4 regions of the Streptomyces sp. NPDC050549 genome follow, and region 3 is predicted to be linked to each of the others. Evidence: riboswitches for the same ligand, from Rfam matches in the RefSeq annotation. Region 3 holds a riboswitch; each other region holds the start of a gene.
What was found. Region 3 has a riboswitch for cobalamin ahead of AB0I51_RS25800 (cobalamin biosynthesis protein). Riboswitches for the same ligand answer to the same signal wherever they lie in the genome.
Positions count from the first base shown of each region.

Region 1: linked by a shared signal. The riboswitch ahead of AB0I51_RS44845 (ribonucleoside-diphosphate reductase subunit alpha) and the one ahead of AB0I51_RS25800 (cobalamin biosynthesis protein) in region 3 are both predicted to bind cobalamin.
Region 2: linked by a shared signal. The riboswitch ahead of metE (5-methyltetrahydropteroyltriglutamate--homocysteine S-methyltransferase) and the one ahead of AB0I51_RS25800 (cobalamin biosynthesis protein) in region 3 are both predicted to bind cobalamin.
Region 4: linked by a shared signal. The riboswitch ahead of AB0I51_RS03355 (prenyltransferase/squalene oxidase repeat-containing protein) and the one ahead of AB0I51_RS25800 (cobalamin biosynthesis protein) in region 3 are both predicted to bind cobalamin.

Region 1 covers NZ_JBFAJD010000062.1:1,967-6,113, forward strand. Annotated here, with positions in the region: gene AB0I51_RS44845 (ribonucleoside-diphosphate reductase subunit alpha) at 1-1,536, opposite strand, end outside; cobalamin riboswitch at 1,696-1,853, opposite strand; gene AB0I51_RS44850 (GNAT family N-acetyltransferase) at 1,906-2,412, opposite strand; gene mctP (monocarboxylate uptake permease MctP) at 2,485-4,086, opposite strand; gene AB0I51_RS44860 (DUF3311 domain-containing protein) at 4,083-4,147, opposite strand, start outside.
Region 2 covers NZ_JBFAJD010000053.1:37,107-41,253, forward strand. Annotated here, with positions in the region: gene metE (5-methyltetrahydropteroyltriglutamate--homocysteine S-methyltransferase) at 1-1,897, opposite strand, end outside; cobalamin riboswitch at 2,042-2,266, opposite strand; gene meaB (methylmalonyl Co-A mutase-associated GTPase MeaB) at 2,339-3,322, opposite strand; gene scpA (methylmalonyl-CoA mutase) at 3,319-4,147, opposite strand, start outside.
Region 3 covers NZ_JBFAJD010000018.1:136,542-140,688, reverse strand. Annotated here, with positions in the region: gene AB0I51_RS25815 (lysozyme) at 1-30, shown strand, start outside; gene AB0I51_RS25810 (inorganic phosphate transporter) at 129-1,388, shown strand; gene AB0I51_RS25805 (hypothetical protein) at 1,422-1,643, shown strand; cobalamin riboswitch at 1,778-1,920, shown strand; gene AB0I51_RS25800 (cobalamin biosynthesis protein) at 2,020-2,961, shown strand; gene AB0I51_RS25795 (cobyric acid synthase) at 2,958-4,147, shown strand, end outside.
Region 4 covers NZ_JBFAJD010000001.1:741,479-745,625, forward strand. Annotated here, with positions in the region: gene AB0I51_RS03345 (energy-coupling factor transporter transmembrane component T) at 1-656, opposite strand, end outside; gene AB0I51_RS03350 (SCO2322 family protein) at 649-1,260, opposite strand; gene AB0I51_RS03355 (prenyltransferase/squalene oxidase repeat-containing protein) at 1,257-2,507, opposite strand; cobalamin riboswitch at 2,603-2,737, opposite strand; gene AB0I51_RS03360 (phosphotransferase) at 2,797-3,474, shown strand; gene AB0I51_RS03365 (glutamate ABC transporter substrate-binding protein) at 3,653-4,147, shown strand, end outside.

The sequences.
Region 1 (4,147 bases), on a different contig from region 3:
CAGCTTGAAGAAGACGTCCTGGAGGCCCATCGCGCCCAGGCCGACCGGGCGCCAGCGGGCGTTGGAACGGCCCGCCTGCTCGGTCGGGTAGAAGTTGATGTCGACCACGCGGTCCAGGAAGGTGACGGCCGTGCGGACCGTCTCGTCCAGCCGCTCCCAGTCGATGTCGCCGTCGACCACGAACGCGCCCAGGTTCACCGAGCCCAGGTTGCAGACCGCTGTCTCGCCGTCGTCCGTGACCTCCAGGATCTCCGTGCAGAGGTTGGAGGAGTGGACGGTGCGGCCCGGCTCGGCCGTCTGGTTGGCGGTGCGGTTGGCCGCGTCCTTGAAGGTCATCCAGCCGTTGCCGGTCTGCGCGAGGGTGCGCATCATGCGGCCGTAGAGGTCACGGGCCGGGATGGTCTTCTTGGCCAGCCCCTGCGCCTCGGCCTTGCGGTAGGCCGCGTCGAACCCGTCGCCCCACAGGTCGACCAGCTCGGGCACGTCGGCGGGGGAGAACAGCGACCAGGTGCCGTCCTCGTTCACCCGGCGCATGAACTCGTCCGGGATCCAGTGCGCGAGGTTCAGATTGTGCGTACGCCGGGCGTCCTCACCGGTGTTGTCCCGCAGCTCCAGGAACTCCTCGATGTCGGAGTGCCAGGTCTCCAGGTAGACCGCGGCGGCACCCTTGCGCCGGCCGCCCTGGTTCACCGCGGCCACCGAGGCGTCCAGCGTCTTCAGGAACGGGACGATGCCGTTGGAGTGCCCGTTCGTCCCCCGGATCAGCGAACCGCGGCTGCGGATACGGGAGTACGAGAGACCGATGCCACCGGCGTGCTTCGAGAGGCGGGCGACCTGGTGGTAGCGGTCGTAGATGGAGTCCAGCTCGTCCAGCGGGGAGTCGAGGAGGTAGCAGGACGACATCTGGGGGTGCCGGGTGCCGGAGTTGAAGAGGGTGGGGGAGGAGGGGAGGTAGTCGAGGCGGCTCATCAGGCGGTACAGCGCGGCCACTTCGTCGAGCGCGCGGGTCGAGTCGTCCTCGGCCAGGCCGCTCGCCACGCGCAGCATGAAGTGCTGGGGGGTCTCGATGACCTTGCGGGTGATCGGGTGCCGGAGGAGGTAGCGGCTGTGGAGGGTACGGAGCCCGAAGTAGCCGAAGCGGTCGTCGCCCTCGGTGTCGATCAGCGCGTCGAGGCGGGCCGCGTGCAGCCTCACGAACTCGGCGGTGCGGTCGGCGATCAGGCCCTCGCGGTGGCCCACGGCGACGGACTCGGTGAAGGTCGTGACGCCCTGGGACGCGGCCTCGGCGGCGATGCCGACCGTCAGCAGCCGGGCGGCGAGCCGGGAGTAGACGGGGTCCTCGGAGATGAGGCCGGCGGCGGCCTCCGTGGCCAGTTCGCGCAGTTCCGTCTCGTCCGCGTGCGCGGACCGGCCGCGCAGCGTGGCGGCGGCGACCCGGCCGGGGTCGGCGTCGGGAAGGTCGGCGGTCAGCTCGGTCAGGGTCCGCAGGATCGCGGCACCGGGACCGTCGGCTCCGGGAACGGCCGTTCCCGGCATACCGGTTCCGGTCGCGTTCGCCTCGTTCGCTGAAGCCGGCTCTGCTGGCGCGATGGTCACGGTGGGGCTCTCCCTCGCTCGGCACGGGGCCTTGCGGAGGGCAGGCGGCAGCTCACGAGCGCACGGGGCGTCGCGTCCACCGGCCCACTCCACGAGGCCCGGACGTCATGCGCCCTGGCCGGGTGGCCGGGCGCACTGTCGGCAGGTCCTCGGACTGACCAGGCGTGCGTATGCACGCAAGTACACCGTTGCGGGACAGTTCCGGATTCGCACCGGATTCCCCTGCGGCGACAGCGAGCATGAGCATACATCTTGTGCCGGGCTGTCGTGGCACCCCCAGATGTTGTGTCGCGGCGACTTCGGAGCGTGTCAGAACGTCAACTCGTAGGTGAGCAGAGTGATGTCGTCGAGCTCCGGAATCGGGTTCCAGTCGCGCTCGGGGGTGCGGGTGAAGCCGAGCCGTTCGTAGATGCGGTGGGCGGCCTGCATGGTGCGCTGGGTCGACAGGATGACGCGTACGCAGCCGTCCGTGGCCCTGGCGCGCTCGACGCAGGCGCGGACGAGGGCCTCGCCGGCACCCCGGCCACGGGCAGCGCGGGCGACGGCGAGCATCCTGATCTCGGCCTCGCCCGCCGTCGCGAGATCGGCCATGGGTCCCCCGGACGGGACGAAGGTCACGCCGCCGAGGACCTGTTCGCCGTCCAGGGCGACCAGGACCTGTGCCGCGGCGGCGCGCTTGGCCACGTCCCGCAACTCGCCGAGGTACCAGTCGCTCTCACCGAAGTCGAGGAGGCCGTCCTGGAGGTAGGCCTGGGCGGTGATCTCACCGAGGGTGTCGTACTCGGCCGGGGCCACCTGCCTGATCACGATGTCCATGAGGCCGAGTGTGCCGGATGGGTACGACAACGGGCCGCCGGATTTCTCCGGCGGCCCGTGATCACGTACGACTCAGTGGGCGGCGATCACAGGGAGTTCTTCCTGCACTCCCGGGTCGCCCGCGTCCGCCGTGTAGTCCGCCGGGCTTGTCTCGTCCACGCCCTCCGGTGCCTTCAGCGCCTTCAGTGCGAACGTCAGGACCACCGTGACCGCGACGTTCAGGACGAACGCCGTCAGGCCGATGTAGCCGATCTCGCCGATCCCCGGGATCTCCTTCGCGGAGCCGCCGAAGTGGGCCTGGGTCGGTGAGGCGACCCCGTACGCGGCGAGGGTGCCGTAGAGCATGCCGACCGCCCAGCCGGCCAGGAGGGCCCAGCGGTGGAACCAGCGGGTGAAGAGGCCGCCCACCAGGGACGGGAAGGTCTGGAGGATCCAGATGCCGCCCAGGAGCTGGAAGTTGATGGCGACCGTCTTGTCCATGGTGAGGACGAAGGCCAGCGCGCCGACCTTCACCAGCAGCGAGACCAGCTTGGAGACCTTGGTCTCCTGGGCCGGGGTCGCGTCGGGCTTGATGAAGTCCTTGTAGATGTTGCGGGTGAAGAGGTTCGCCGCCGCGATCGACATGATGGCCGCCGGGACCAGGGCACCGATGCCGATCGCCGCGAAGGCCACACCCGCGAACCAGTCCGGGAACATGTTCTCGAAGAGCTGCGGGATCGCCAACTGCCCGTTGGTGACCTTGACTCCGGCCGCGATCGCCATGAAGCCGAGCAGGGCGAGCAGGCCCAGCATCAGTGAATACAGCGGCAGGATCGTGGTGTTGCGGCGGATCACGTTGCGGCTCTTGGAGGACAAGGTCGCGGTGATCGAGTGGGGGTACATGAACAGGGCCAGTGCCGAGCCCAACGCCAGTGTGGCGTACGTCCATTGGCCGGCCGGGGCGGGCACGAGTCCGCCCGCTCCCGCCGCCTTGAACTTGGCGCCCGCCGCGCTGAAGATGTCGTGGAAGCCGCCGAGCTTGATCGGGATGTAGATGATCGCCACCGTGATCACGATGTAGATCAGCCCGTCCTTCACGAACGCGATCAGCGCGGGGGCGCGCAGGCCGGACGAGTAGGTGTACGCGGCCAGCACGGCGAAGGCGATCAGCAGTGGCAGGTCCTTCACGAACCAGTTGGAGTCGGCGCTGCCGCCCACGCCCATGACGTCCAGCACGGCCTGGATGCCGACCAGTTGGAGCGCGATGTACGGCATGGTCGCGAGGATGCCGGTGACCGCCACCGCCAGCGAGAGGCTCTTCGAGCCGAAGCGTCCCCGTACGAAGTCGGACGTCGTCACGTATCCGTGCTTGTGCGACACCGACCAGAGGCGGGGCAGGAACGTGAAGATCAGGGGGTACACGAGGATCGTGTACGGCACCGCGAAGAAGCCGGCCGCGCCGGCCGCGTAGACCGCCGCGGGGACGGCGACGAACGTGTACGCGGTGTACAGGTCGCCGCCGAGCAGGAACCAGGTGACCCAGGTGCCGAACGACCGTCCGCCCAGGCCCCATTCGTCGAGGCTGTGCTCGTTGTCGGCCCGGCGCCAGCGCGCGGCCAGGAAGCCCAGGACCGTGACGGCCAGGAAGAAGAAGATGAAGACGCCGAGAGCGACGCCGTTCACGCCGTCGTTCACCGGTTGCCTCCATGACGAGTGCGCTGGTCACGCTGCCAGAGCTTGTAGGCGGTCATGGTCA
Region 2 (4,147 bases), on a different contig from region 3:
GATACGCCTCCCGGTCCGCCGCGCGCAGCGGCAGCGTCTCGCGCAGCGCCGGCTCGTCGACCTGGACGACCGAAGTCCCCGCCGCTTCAAGGTCGTCGACCTCGTCGCGCAGGGCGAGGGCGACCTGCCGGGCGGTGTCGCCGAGCGGCTGGTCGTCGCGGACGAAGGACCAGGCGAGCATGGTGACCGGCCCGGTGAGCATGCCCTTGACCGGTCGCGAGGTGAGGGACTGGGCGTATGCCGTCCAGCGGACCGTCATCGGCTCGGGGCGGGAGATGTCCCCGGCCAGGATCGGCGGCCGGACGTAACGGGTGCCGTAGGACTGCACCCAGCCGTGCTGCGTGGCGAGGTAGCCGGTGAGCTGCTCGGCGAAGTACTGGACCATGTCGTTGCGTTCGGGTTCGCCGTGCACCAGGACGTCGAGGCCGGTCTTCTCCTGGAAGGAGATCACCTCGCCGATCTCCGCCCTGATGCGCTCCTCGTACCCGTCCGTGTCGATCCGGTTCTTCCTCAAGTCCGCGCGGGCGGTGCGCAGTTCGGCGGTCTGCGGGAAGGAGCCGATCGTGGTGGTCGGCAGCAGCGGGAGCCCGAGGCGCGCCCGCTGGGCGGTGGTCCGTTCGCCGTACGGCTGGGAGCGGCGGGCGTCGGCCTCGGTGACGGCGGCGGTACGCGCCCGTACGGCGGGGTCCCGGGTGATCGGGGAGCCCGCGCGGGAGGCCAGGTCGGCCCGGTTCGCGGCCAGTTGGGCGGAGATGCTGTCGGTCCCCTGGGCCAGGGCCTTGGCGAGCGTGACGACCTCACGTGTCTTCTGACGCGCGAACGCGAGCCAGCGCAGGATCTGCGGTTCGATGTCCCGTTCGGCGGCGGCGTCGAGCGGGACGTGCAGCAGCGAGCAGGAGGCCGCCACGTCGACCCGGTCGGCGAGACCGAGCGACGTGCCCAGTACGGCAAGGGACTTGGTGAGATCGTTGCGCCAGATGTTGCGGCCGTCGACCACCCCGGCGACCAGCCGCTTGCCGGGCAGCCCGCCCACCGCGGCCAGTGCGTCCAGGTTGGCGGCGGCGGCCTCGGTGAAGTCGAGCGCCAGCCCCTCCACCGGAGCCTTCGCCAGCACCGGCAACGCGTCGCCGAGCCGGTCGAAGTAGGAGGCGACCAGCAGCTTCGGCCGATCGGCGAGCGCCCCGAGCTCACGGTAGGCACGCTCGGCGGCGTTCAGTTCGGCCGGGGTCCGGTCCTGCACGAGCGCGGGCTCGTCCAGCTGCGCCCACTCCGCGCCCGCCGCCCGCAGATCCGCCAGCACCTCGGCGTACACGGGCAGCAGCCGGTCCAGCAGCGTCAGCGGATCGAAGTCCGGGGCGACGCCGGGCGCTGGCTTGGCGAGCAGGAGGTAGGTGATGGGGCCGACGAGCACCGGGCGGGCCGTGAGGCCCAGCGCGAGGGCCTCACGGAATTCGCCGACCTGCTTGCCGGAGTCGGCGGCGAAGACTGTGTCGGGCCCCAACTCGGGCACCAGATAGTGGTAGTTGGTGTCGAACCACTTCGTCATCTCCAGCGGCGCCACGCCCTGCGTGCCGCGCGCCATCGCGAAGTACCCGTCCAACGGGTCGAGTCCGACGGCGGCGCGGTGGCGGGCGGGGATCGCGCCGACCATGACGCTGGTGTCCAGGACGTGGTCGTAGTACGAGAAGTCGCCGGTCGGCACTTCGTGGATGCCGGCCTCGGCGAGCTGCCGCCAGTTGGTGCGGCGCAGTTCGGCGGCGGTGGCCCGGAGGGCGTCGGCGTCGACGGAGCCCTTCCAGTAGCCTTCGACGGCCTTCTTCAGTTCCCGGCCCTGTCCCTGACGGGGGTAGCCGTACACGGTGGCCCGTGCTGCCGCGGCTGCGGACTTCGCTGTCACGGAACTCTCCTTCGCGAGCTGTCTCCCTGAGATCCCGGGGACGGGACGCGAGCGCGAAGGAACGCCAGACCGGACGGCTGTTGAGCCCGTCGGTATGTACGCCGACCCGCCCACGAGGTCACCGGGATTCCGCGCGCAAAACCCGTTCGCGCGCGGGCAGTTGGCAGGTCTTCGGACTCGCGGGCACGCCCTCCGTCGAACCGGAGGACACCTACTGGCCGTCGCTTCCCAGATCCTGTCGCGGACCCAGTGCGTATGACGGCGGTCGTTCCTGCTCACCGCTGCGGGGCAGTCCCGGAGTCTCACCGGGTTCCCTCTTGCGACGCGCCCGTCCGGCTGACGGGGCGAACCAGCTGCGTGGGTCAGCCTAGCGGGTGGGTTGAGTTTCGGCTTTCCGCCGGTGGGGGCCGGGCGCGCAGTTCCCCGCGCCCCTCAGGTGAGTCAGCTGGGCGGGAGTCCAAAAGCTCGCAGGATTTCCTCGGCCGCCAGAGTTGCCGTCAACTCGCCGTCTCTGACCCGCTGTTCGAGCACAGGCCCAAGCGCACGCACCGTCGGATCCGCGTGCAGCCTGCCCAGAAGCTCCTCGCGGACCATCGTCCACGTCCAATCCACCTGCTGCTCGCGGCGCTTGGCGGCCAGACGACCTGTGGAGTCCAGCAGGGACCGGTGTTGTTCCAGGCGCTCCCAGACCGTGTCCAGGCCCGTGCCCTCTCGTGCGCTGCAACTCAGTACCGGCGGGGTCCACGCGGCGTCGGCCGGATGCATCAGGCGCAGGGCGCCTGCCAGTTCACGTGCCGCGCTCTTCGCGTCGCGTTCGTGCGGGCCGTCCGCCTTGTTGACGGCGATGACGTCCGCCAGCTCCAGGACACCCTTCTTGATGCCCTGCAACTGGTCGCCGGTGCGGGCCAGGGTCAACAGGAGGAAGGAGTCGACCATGTTGGCGACCGCCGTCTCCGACTGGCCGACGCCTACCGTCTCGACGAGGACGACGTCGTAGCCCGCCGCCTCCATGACCACGATCGACTCCCGGGTCGCCTTCGCGACACCGCCGAGCGTGCCGGCGGTGGGGGAGGGGCGGACGAAGGCCGCCGGGTCCACGGCCAGGCGTTCCATGCGGGTCTTGTCGCCGAGGATCGACCCGCCCGTCCGGGTGGAGGACGGGTCGACGGCCAGCACCGCGACACGGAAGCCGAGCGAGGTGAGCAGCGTGCCGAACGCGTCGATGAACGTCGACTTGCCCACACCCGGAACACCACTGACGCCGATCCGCCGCGCCTTTCCACTGTGCGGCAGCAGCTCGGTCAGCAACTCCTGTGCCATGGACCGGTGTTGGGGCCTGGTCGACTCGACGAGCGTGATGGCGCGGGCCACCAGGGCCCGCTTGCCGTCGAGCACCCCCTTCACATAGGTGTCGACATCGATCACGGGGTGTGCCCGAGGTCGGTGGCCAGCCGCTCGACCAGGTCGTAGGCCGCGTCCGGGATCACCGTCCCGGGCGGGAACACGGCCGCCGCGCCCATCTCCAGGAGCGTGGGGACGTCCTGCGGAGGGATCACTCCGCCGACCACGATCATGATGTCCTCGCGGCCCTCCTCGGCGAGGGATTCCTTCAGCGCCGGTACGAGGGTGAGGTGTCCTGCGGCCAGTGAGGACACCCCGACGACGTGCACGTCCGCCTCGACGGCCTGGCGGGCCACCTCGCCGGGGGTCTGGAAGAGGGGGCCGACGTCGACGTCGAAGCCGAGGTCGGCGAAGGCGGTGGCGATCACCTTCTGGCCGCGGTCGTGGCCGTCCTGGCCCATCTTGGCGACCAGGATGCGCGGGCGGCGGCCCTCGGCCTCCTCGAACTCGGCCACGAGGGCACGGGTGCGCTCGACGGACGGGGAATCGCCGGCTTCGGTGCGGTACACACCGGCGATCGTACGGATCTGGCTCGCGTGCCGCCCGTACACCTTCTCCAGCGCGTCGGAGATCTCGCCGACCGTGGCCTTCGCACGGGCCGCGTTCACCGCCAGCTCCAGGAGGTTGCCGGAGCCCTCGGCGGCCCGGGTCAGGGCGTGCAGCGCGTCCTGGGTGGCCTGTTCGTCGCGTTCGGCGCGCAACCGCCGTAGTTTCTCGATCTGTTGGGTGCGGACGGAGGAGTTGTCGACCTTGAGGACGTCGATCTGCTCGTCGGTCTCCACCCGGTATTTGTTGACGCCGATGACCGGCTGGCGACCGGAGTCGATGCGGGCCTGGGTGCGGGCCGCG
Region 3 (4,147 bases):
CAACTGAAGAAGTTCGCCCGCGGCTACTAGCCCGTACAGACACTTTGGAGACCCCCTCAGTTCATCTTCCGTTCACCCAGGTTTCCTACGGTCAACGCAACAATGACCTCGAACGATTGCCTGGGTAAATGGAAAGCTTCTCGCTGATTCTCGCGATTGTGGTAGTCACCGCACTCGCGTTCGATTTCACGAACGGTTTCCACGACACCGCCAACGCGATGGCCACCACCATCTCGACCGGTGCACTCAAGCCCAAGGTCGCGGTGGCCATGTCGGCCACCCTCAACCTGGTGGGCGCTTTTCTCTCCGTGGAGGTCGCCAACACGATCTCCAAAGGTCTCGTCGATGAGAGCGGCATCCGTCCCGAGGTCATCTTCGCCGCCCTGGTCGGTGCGATCCTCTGGAACCTGGTGACCTGGCTCGTCGGCCTGCCGTCCAGTTCCTCGCACGCCCTGATGGGCGGTCTGATCGGCGCCACCATCGCCTCGGCCGGCACCGGCGCGGTCCACGGCGACGTCCTGGTCACCAAGGTGCTCCTGCCCGCGGTCGCGGCCCCGATCGTCGCGGGTGTCGCGGCGATGCTCGCCACCCGGTTCTCGTACACGCTGAGCCGGAACTCGGACGGCAAGGCCGCCGACAAGGGCTTCCGGGTCGGCCAGATCGCCTCCGCCGGACTGGTCTCGCTGGCCCACGGCACGAACGACGCGCAGAAGACGATGGGCATCATCACTCTGGCGCTGATCGCCGGCGGTTCCATCGCCCCCGACTCGGACCCGCCCACCTGGGTCATCCTCTCCGCGGGCCTCGCCATCGCGATGGGCACCTACATCGGCGGCTGGCGCATCATCCGTACCATGGGCAAGGGCCTGACCGACCTCCGGCCGCAGCAGGGCTTCGCCGCCCAGACCAGCGCCGCCGCGGTCATCCTGGCCTCCTCGCACATCGGTTTCTCGCTCTCCACCACGCACGCCGTCTCCGGCTCCGTGATGGGTGCCGGCCTGGGCCGCAAGGGCGGTGTCGTCCGCTGGTCGACCGCCACCCGGATGTTCGTCGCCTGGGGTCTGACGCTGCCGGCCGCCGCGCTGGTCGGGGCGCTCGCCGAGTCCGTGACCGACCTCGGCGACTGGGGCACCGCGCTGGTGGCCGTCTTCCTGATCGCCTCCAGCACCGCGATCTGGCTGCTCTCCCGCCGCCAGGTGGTCGACGCCTCGAACGTCAACGAGTTCGAGGAGCCTGCCGGTGTGGTGACCGCCGCGATCGCCGCCGTCACCCCGCCCCCGTCGGTCGCCCTCTCCGAAGGCCTCACGGCGACGATCCCCTCGCCGCCCGCGACCCCGGCCCCCGTCGTGAAGTCCGACCCGGCGACCCCGCCGGCCGCCGCCGTCTGAGCCCGCGCCCCCGGTTGGAAGGAACGAATCAGCATGGACATCGACTGGGCAGCCCTCGGCTCCGTCTTCGGCGTCAGCCTCGTGGTCACCGTGGCCCTGGTGGCCGTCTTCACCCTCGGCATCACCGCCCTCTCGCGCCGCGAACGGGCCACCGCCCAGGGCGACTCCGCGACCCTCGCCCTGACCGGCGCGTACGCCTGCTTCGCGGCCTGCGCGGCGGCGGTGGCGTACGGGATCTACATCATCGTGGCCTGACCGGCCGCCAGTTGGACCCACCGTGGGGTGCGGGACGGATCACCGAACCGCACCCCACGTCTTCGTGCCCCCTCCGACGACCCGCGTGTGGGCATCAGCACACTCCTCCCCCGCAGGTCAACAGCAAGTTGACGCCCCTTCCAACCCCGTGGTGGACTGCCGGAGCCATGTACGGCGGCAGGAGAGGAAGCCGGTGCGAATCCGGCGCGGTCCCGCCACTGTCACCGGGGTAGACAACCCCGGGAGCCAGGAACTCTCACCGCCGGTCTCGTCGAACCAGGGCGTGGACACCCTGAGTGAGGACATATCGCCATGCTCGGCTGCCGTTCGAGGTCCCGTACCAGCGCAGTGTCCGACTCAGCGACCGGCTGAGCCGATGCGTGCCGATCGCGTCTTCGCGTACGGCGCCGCCGCCGGCCTTCTCGGCGACCATCTGCTCGGCGATCCCCGCCGCGGGCATCCGGTCGCCGCGTTCGGCCGCGCCGCAGGTGCCGTGGAACAGCTGTTGTGGCGCGACCACCGAGGCTGGGGCGCCCTGCACACCGCCGTGTGCGTGGGCGGCACCGTCTCCCTCGCCACCGTAGCCACTTCGGCCCTGCGACCGTCCCGTACGGCCTCTGCCGCCCTCACCGCCGCCGCCACCTGGGCGGTCGTCGGCGGGACCTCGCTCGCGCGCGAGGCCGGGACCATCGGGCGGGCGCTGGAGGCCGGTGACATCGAGGCCGCGCGGGCGCGCCTGCCGCACCTCTGCGGCCGCGACCCGCAGGCCCTCGACGCCGACGGGATCGCCCGGGCCGTCGTCGAGTCCGTCGCCGAGAACACCTCCGACGCGGTGGTGGGCGCCCTGGTGTGGGGCGGCATCGCGGGTGTCCCGGGTCTGCTCGGCTTCCGGGCCGTGAACACCCTGGACGCCATGGTCGGCCACAAGTCGGCCAAGTACCGTCGCTACGGCTGGGCTTCGGCCCGCCTCGACGACGTGGCCGGCTGGCCGGGCGCCCGCCTCACCGCCGCCCTCGCGACCGTTGCGGGCGGCGACCCGCGCGGTGCCGTACACGCCTGGCGCACCGACGCCCGCAAGCACCCGAGCCCCAACGCCGGTCCCGTGGAGGCCTCCTTCGCGGGTGCCCTCGGCGTGCGACTGGGCGGGACGCTCTCCTACGGCGGCCGGGTCGAGCACCGGCCCGTGCTCAACGGCGACGGGCGCGCCGTCGCCGTACCGGACATAGACCGTGCCGTACGGCTGTCCCGGCGCGTCGGCTGGCTCGCGTTCGGGGTCAGTGTCGCCGGGCGGCTGCTGGTGAAGGGACGGAAGTCATGAGCGGCGGCGGGCTGTTGGTCGCGGGCACCACCTCGGACGCCGGGAAGAGTGTCGTCACCGCCGGGATCTGCCGGTGGCTGGTGCGGCAGGGCGTGAAGGTCGCGCCCTTCAAGGCGCAGAACATGTCCCTCAACTCGTTCGTCACGCGCGAAGGTGCCGAGATCGGCCGGGCGCAGGCCATGCAGGCGCAGGCCTGCCGCATCGAGCCGACCGCGCTGATGAATCCCGTGCTGCTGAAGCCGGGCGGCGACCGCACCAGTCAGGTCGTGCTCATGGGCAGGCCCGTGGGCGAGATGAGTGCGCGCGGCTATCACGGCGGGCGGCAGGAGGCGCTGCTCGGCACCGTGCTGGACTGTCTCGCCGAGTTGCGGGGCACGTATGACGCGGTGATCTGCGAGGGGGCGGGCAGTCCCGCCGAGATCAATCTGCGGCGGACCGACATCGTCAACATGGGTATCGCACGCAATGCCGGGCTACCCGTTCTTGTCGTCGGGGACATCGACCGCGGCGGCGTCTTCGCCTCCTTCTTCGGGACCGTCGCACTGCTCGGCCCGGAGGATCAGGCCCTCGTCGCCGGGTTCCTCGTCAACAAGTTCCGGGGCGATGTGTCTCTCCTGGAGCCGGGGTTGGAGATGCTGCACGGCCTCACCGGGCGCCGGACGTACGGCGTGCTGCCGTTCCGGCACGGGCTCGGCATCGACGAGGAGGACGGGCTGCGCATCTCGCTGCGCGGGACCGTCCGCGAGTCCAGCACCGCGCCGCCGGTCGGCGAGGACGTGCTGCGGGTCGCCGTCTGCGCGATCCCGCTCATGTCCAACTTCACGGACGTGGACGCGCTGGCCGCCGAACCGGGTGTCGTGGTGCGGTTCGTGGACCGGGCGGAGGAGCTGGCCGACGCCGATCTCGTCGTGATCCCCGGGACCCGGGGGACGGTGCAGGCGCTGGAGTGGCTGCGGGAGCGCGGTCTCGCCGACGCCCTCGTCCGCAGGGCCGCCGAACAGCGGCCGATCCTCGGCGTCTGCGGCGGCTTCCAGATCCTCGGCGAGCACATCGACGACGAGGTCGAGAGCCGGCGGGGCTCGGTCGACGGACTCGGAGTACTTCCCCTGCGCGTGCGGTTCGCGCACGAGAAGACCCTCACCCGACCCGTCGGCGAAGCCCTCGGCGAGCGGGTGGAGGGGTACGA
Region 4 (4,147 bases), on a different contig from region 3:
CGCGCGTCCATCGCGGCGGCGAGGGCGACCGAGCGCTCCAACGCGCCCTCCAGGACCGGGAGTCCGACCTGGAGCAGGCCGCGCAGGCCCCGGTCGGGGCGGCCACGGAGGCGGCGGGCGGCACGCAGCCGCTGGACGTCGGCGACGAGGTTCGGGGCGAAGGTGAGCGCCACGACCACCGCGACGCCGGTCTCGTACAGGGCGCCCGGCAGGGACTTGAGGAGCCGCGCCGGGTTTGCGAGGGCGTTCGCCGCGCCGACGCAGATGAGCAGCGTGGCCAGTTTCAGGCCGTCGTAGAACGCGAAAGCCAGGCCTTCTGCGGTGACCTTGCCGCCGAGGCGGATGCCCTGCGCCCAGTGGGGGAGCGGGACTTCGGGGAGCGTGAGCAGGGTGTGCGTGCCGGGGACGGGGGAGCCGAGGGCGATCGCGAAGAGGAGGCGGATGAGGAGTACGGCCAGGGCGAGTTTCGCGAAGGCGGTGTAGGAGCGGGACCAGGGGGTGGGGGTGCGGTTCGTTGCCACGACGTAGGCCGTGACCGTGATCAGGAGGGCGAGGAGGAGGGGGTTGGTGGTGCGGGTGGCGGCGGTGGCGAGGCCGAGGGACCAGGTCCACCAGGCGCCGGGGTGGGTGGGGTTCGGGGTGCTGCAGTCACGCATGTTTGCGCCTGCGGGTCTGCCATATCGCTGCCGTGGCCAGGAGTGCGACGGCTGCCGTGCCTGCCAGCACGCCCACCGACGGGCCGTCGTGATGGGTTGTGGTGATCTGCTCTCCGCAGCCCTGTTCCGGATAGCCGCTGATCGCGCACAACAGGGCGTTCGTGTCGTAGCGCAGGGGCTTTGCGACCGATGCCAGTGCCTCCGCCGTCGTCGCGTCGGGAGACACCGTGGCGCAGGCGGTGCGGCCGGCGGGTGGGGTCTCACCGGAGGGCGCGTCGGACGCCGTACCGAAGTCGAGGACGAGAGCGACGCGCTTCTTCCCTTCCACGGCCGGGGAGTTGGCGCAGATCGTCGTGAAGTCGGCCGATGAGGCCCGGGGTTGCTTCGCGTCCGCAGAGTCCTCGCTCACCGCGAAGCGGAAGCCCTGGACGTCGCCGTCGGCGGGGCGGGTGGTGGAGGGGCCCTGGGTGGCGTAGGTCCAGTGGGTGCCGGTGCGGTCCCAGAAGGACCAGTAGCGGTAACCGGCCGCCTGGGCGGGGGAGTTGGCGGTGAGGGTGAGCAGGAGCGCGGTGAGGAGGAGGGTGAGGGAGGGGCGGCGGGTCACTGCTGCTGTCCGCGCTTGCGGCCACGGGCGACCAGGACGAAACCGGCGATCGCGACGACGAGGAGAGCGCCGCCGACGGCCCAGGCGACGTTCAGGGAACCGTCGTTGTCGTCGGATGCCGTCTTCTCCTCCGGGCCGGCGGTGACCCGCTCCTCGATGTCCGCGGGGGTCGGGCCGGTCGCGTTCAGCAGGGTGACGAGGTCCTGGCCGCCGAAGTCGTGGACGTCGGCGCCCTTCGCCGTGGTCGCCACGAAGACGAGTTGGGCGTAGGCGGCCGGACCACTCTGCGCGGCCCACGCCTTGGAGTGGGTCTCCAGCCAGTGCAGGGGCTTCGCCGCCTGGTCGTGCAGGCCGAGGGACGACAGGGCGACGATCGCGTCGGCCGTGTTGCCGTAGTCGGGCTGCGGCTTGGCGCCGGGGAGTGGGGAGGTCAGATGACCGTCCTTGGCCATGGCCCGGGTGAGCCAGCGGGCACCGTTGAGGCTCAGCGCCGTCTCGGGGACATGGGGATCCGGCTCGGCGCAGCCCGTGGGGGCCTCGGCGTCGTCCTGCCGGCTCCCGGTCAGCGACTCGCCGTCCAGGCCGAGCACGGCGGCGGCGGTCGCGTCCGCGTTGGCAAGGAGCCTGCCCTTCTTGTCGGGCTGGTAGGCGAAGGCGCCCGCGTCCGTGCCGTTGTCGCAGGGCAGCGCGAGCTTGCGCAGTGCGTCGTAAGGGGACTTCCCGTCCTTGCGGACGTTCGGCACGGTCACCCCGGCGTCGCCGAGCGCGCCGATGACGACGGCGGTGGAGTTCGCGTCACTGGCGCCGCCCGCGGAGTAGCCCCAGCCGCCGTCGGCGTTCTCGACGGACTTCAGCCACTTGACGGCCTTGGCCACCTGCGCGTCGTAGGAGACGGTCAGCGTCGAGAGTGCCTGTACGGCGGCGGCCGTGCTGTTCGTGTCGACCATGACCTTGGCGTCGCACGCCTTGCCGGGGTCGGCGCGGAACGCCGCGAAGGCGCCGCTCGCGCACTGCTGCCCGGCCAGCCACGCCACCGCCTTGTCGGCGGGCTGTACACCGACGGCATCCTGCGCCAGCAGGGCGAGGGACTGGCGCCAGACGCCGTCGTAGGTGGGGTCGGAGGTGCCGTAGAGCCCGGCGGGTATCGCCACGGACGGCGACGGACCTGCGGCGACGGCGGGCGTCGCGGCGATCACGGTGACGGTGATGCCGGCGGCCAGGGCCGCGGCCTTGCGGCGGACGTTCATGATCGGCGGGTGCCTTCCCCTGTTGGGGAGCAGGGCGGCGCACGGGATCACCCCCGGGCGGCTCGGCTCCGTATTCCTCGACGGTGCGTGTGAGCCGGTCACGTGCCGTGCGGGGCGGTCCGGCTCACCGGCCCCGGGAGGGGGACGGATCACGGTTGCGGGTCAGCGCCGGAATTGCACCGGCTTTCCCCCGTACGGGTGTGATGACGACCCGGCCACTGTACGGGCAACCTGAGCGCGCGCTGTGAGTGGGGGTTGCCCGGTCCTGCGGGCCCGATAGGTTCTGGCCATGTCGGTGACGGGGAAGCTGATCGGGTCCGGCCGTACCGCGGACGTGTACGAGATCGACGAGGCATGGGTGCTGCGCCGCAACCGGGAGGACTGGGGGGACGCGGCGGCCGAGGGCGCGGTGATGGAGCATGTACGGGCGCACGGCTACCCCGTGCCCCGGGTGCGGCCGGGGGACTCGCGTACCTCGCGCACCGACCTCGTGATGGAACGGCTGACCGGGCCCACCATGCTGGAGGCGTTGGTCGCGGGCACGATCGACGTCCGGGAGGCGGGGGCCGTACTCGCCGCGCTGCTACGGCAGTTGCACGCGATCCCCGGCCGACGCCCCGGCACCCGGGTCCTGCACCTCGACCTCCACCCGGAGAACGTGCTGCTCACCGCCGACGGTCCCCGGGTCATCGACTGGGGCACCGCCGAGGACGGCGACCCCGGACTCGACTGGGGGCTCTCCGCGATCATCATCGCCCAGGTCGCCGTGGACGACCTGCCGATCGCCGACCCGGCCCGCGCGATGCTCGCCGCACTCCTCGCCGACCCCGCCGATCTCACGGAGGAGGGTCTCGCGGAAGCCCGGCGGAGGCGTGCGGCGAACCCGACGATGACTCCGCGCGAGGTCGAACTCCTCGGTGCGGCAGAGGAGTTGATCCGATCGCTCGCATCTCCTCGGGAACCGTGAATCGACGTGAACGCGTCACCGCCGACGAGTGCGTGAGGGGCCGGGGCGCCGGACGGCGGCTTCGGATGGGTTCCGAGGGCTGCGGGGCAGTGTGGGGGAACTTCGGGCACGTGGAGAAGAGAGCGGGTCGCCGGCTGCCCGCCGGGTTCTTGCCGCCGTCGTGGCGTCGCTGGCCGCGATGACGCTGACGGTGTCCTGTGCGGACTCGGCCGCCCCGCATCACCGTTCACCCGTCGAGGAGCGCGCGCCGGCCGAGAGCGCGACCGCGAGCACACGAACCGGGACCGCCGAGAACTGCGATCCGCTGTTGTCGCTGAAACCGCCGGCCCGCATGCCGACGCCGGGTGGCAGGATGCCCAGCGGTTCGGCGATGGAGCGGATCGTCGCCCGCGGACGGCTGATCGTGGGAGTGGACCAGAACACCTATCTCTTCGGCTACCGCAATTCCGAGACCGGACAGCTGGACGGGCTCGACATCGACCTGGTGCGGGAGATCTCCCGCGCGCTGTTCGGGCGGCCCGACCGGGTGCAGTTCAGGGCCGTGCCGTCCGCGCAGCGGATCGGGTTACTGCAACGCGGCGAGGTCGACCTCGTCGCGCACTCCATGACGATCACCTGCGAGCGCATGAAGCAGGTGCTGTTCAGCAGCGACTACCTGGACTCAGGCCAACGC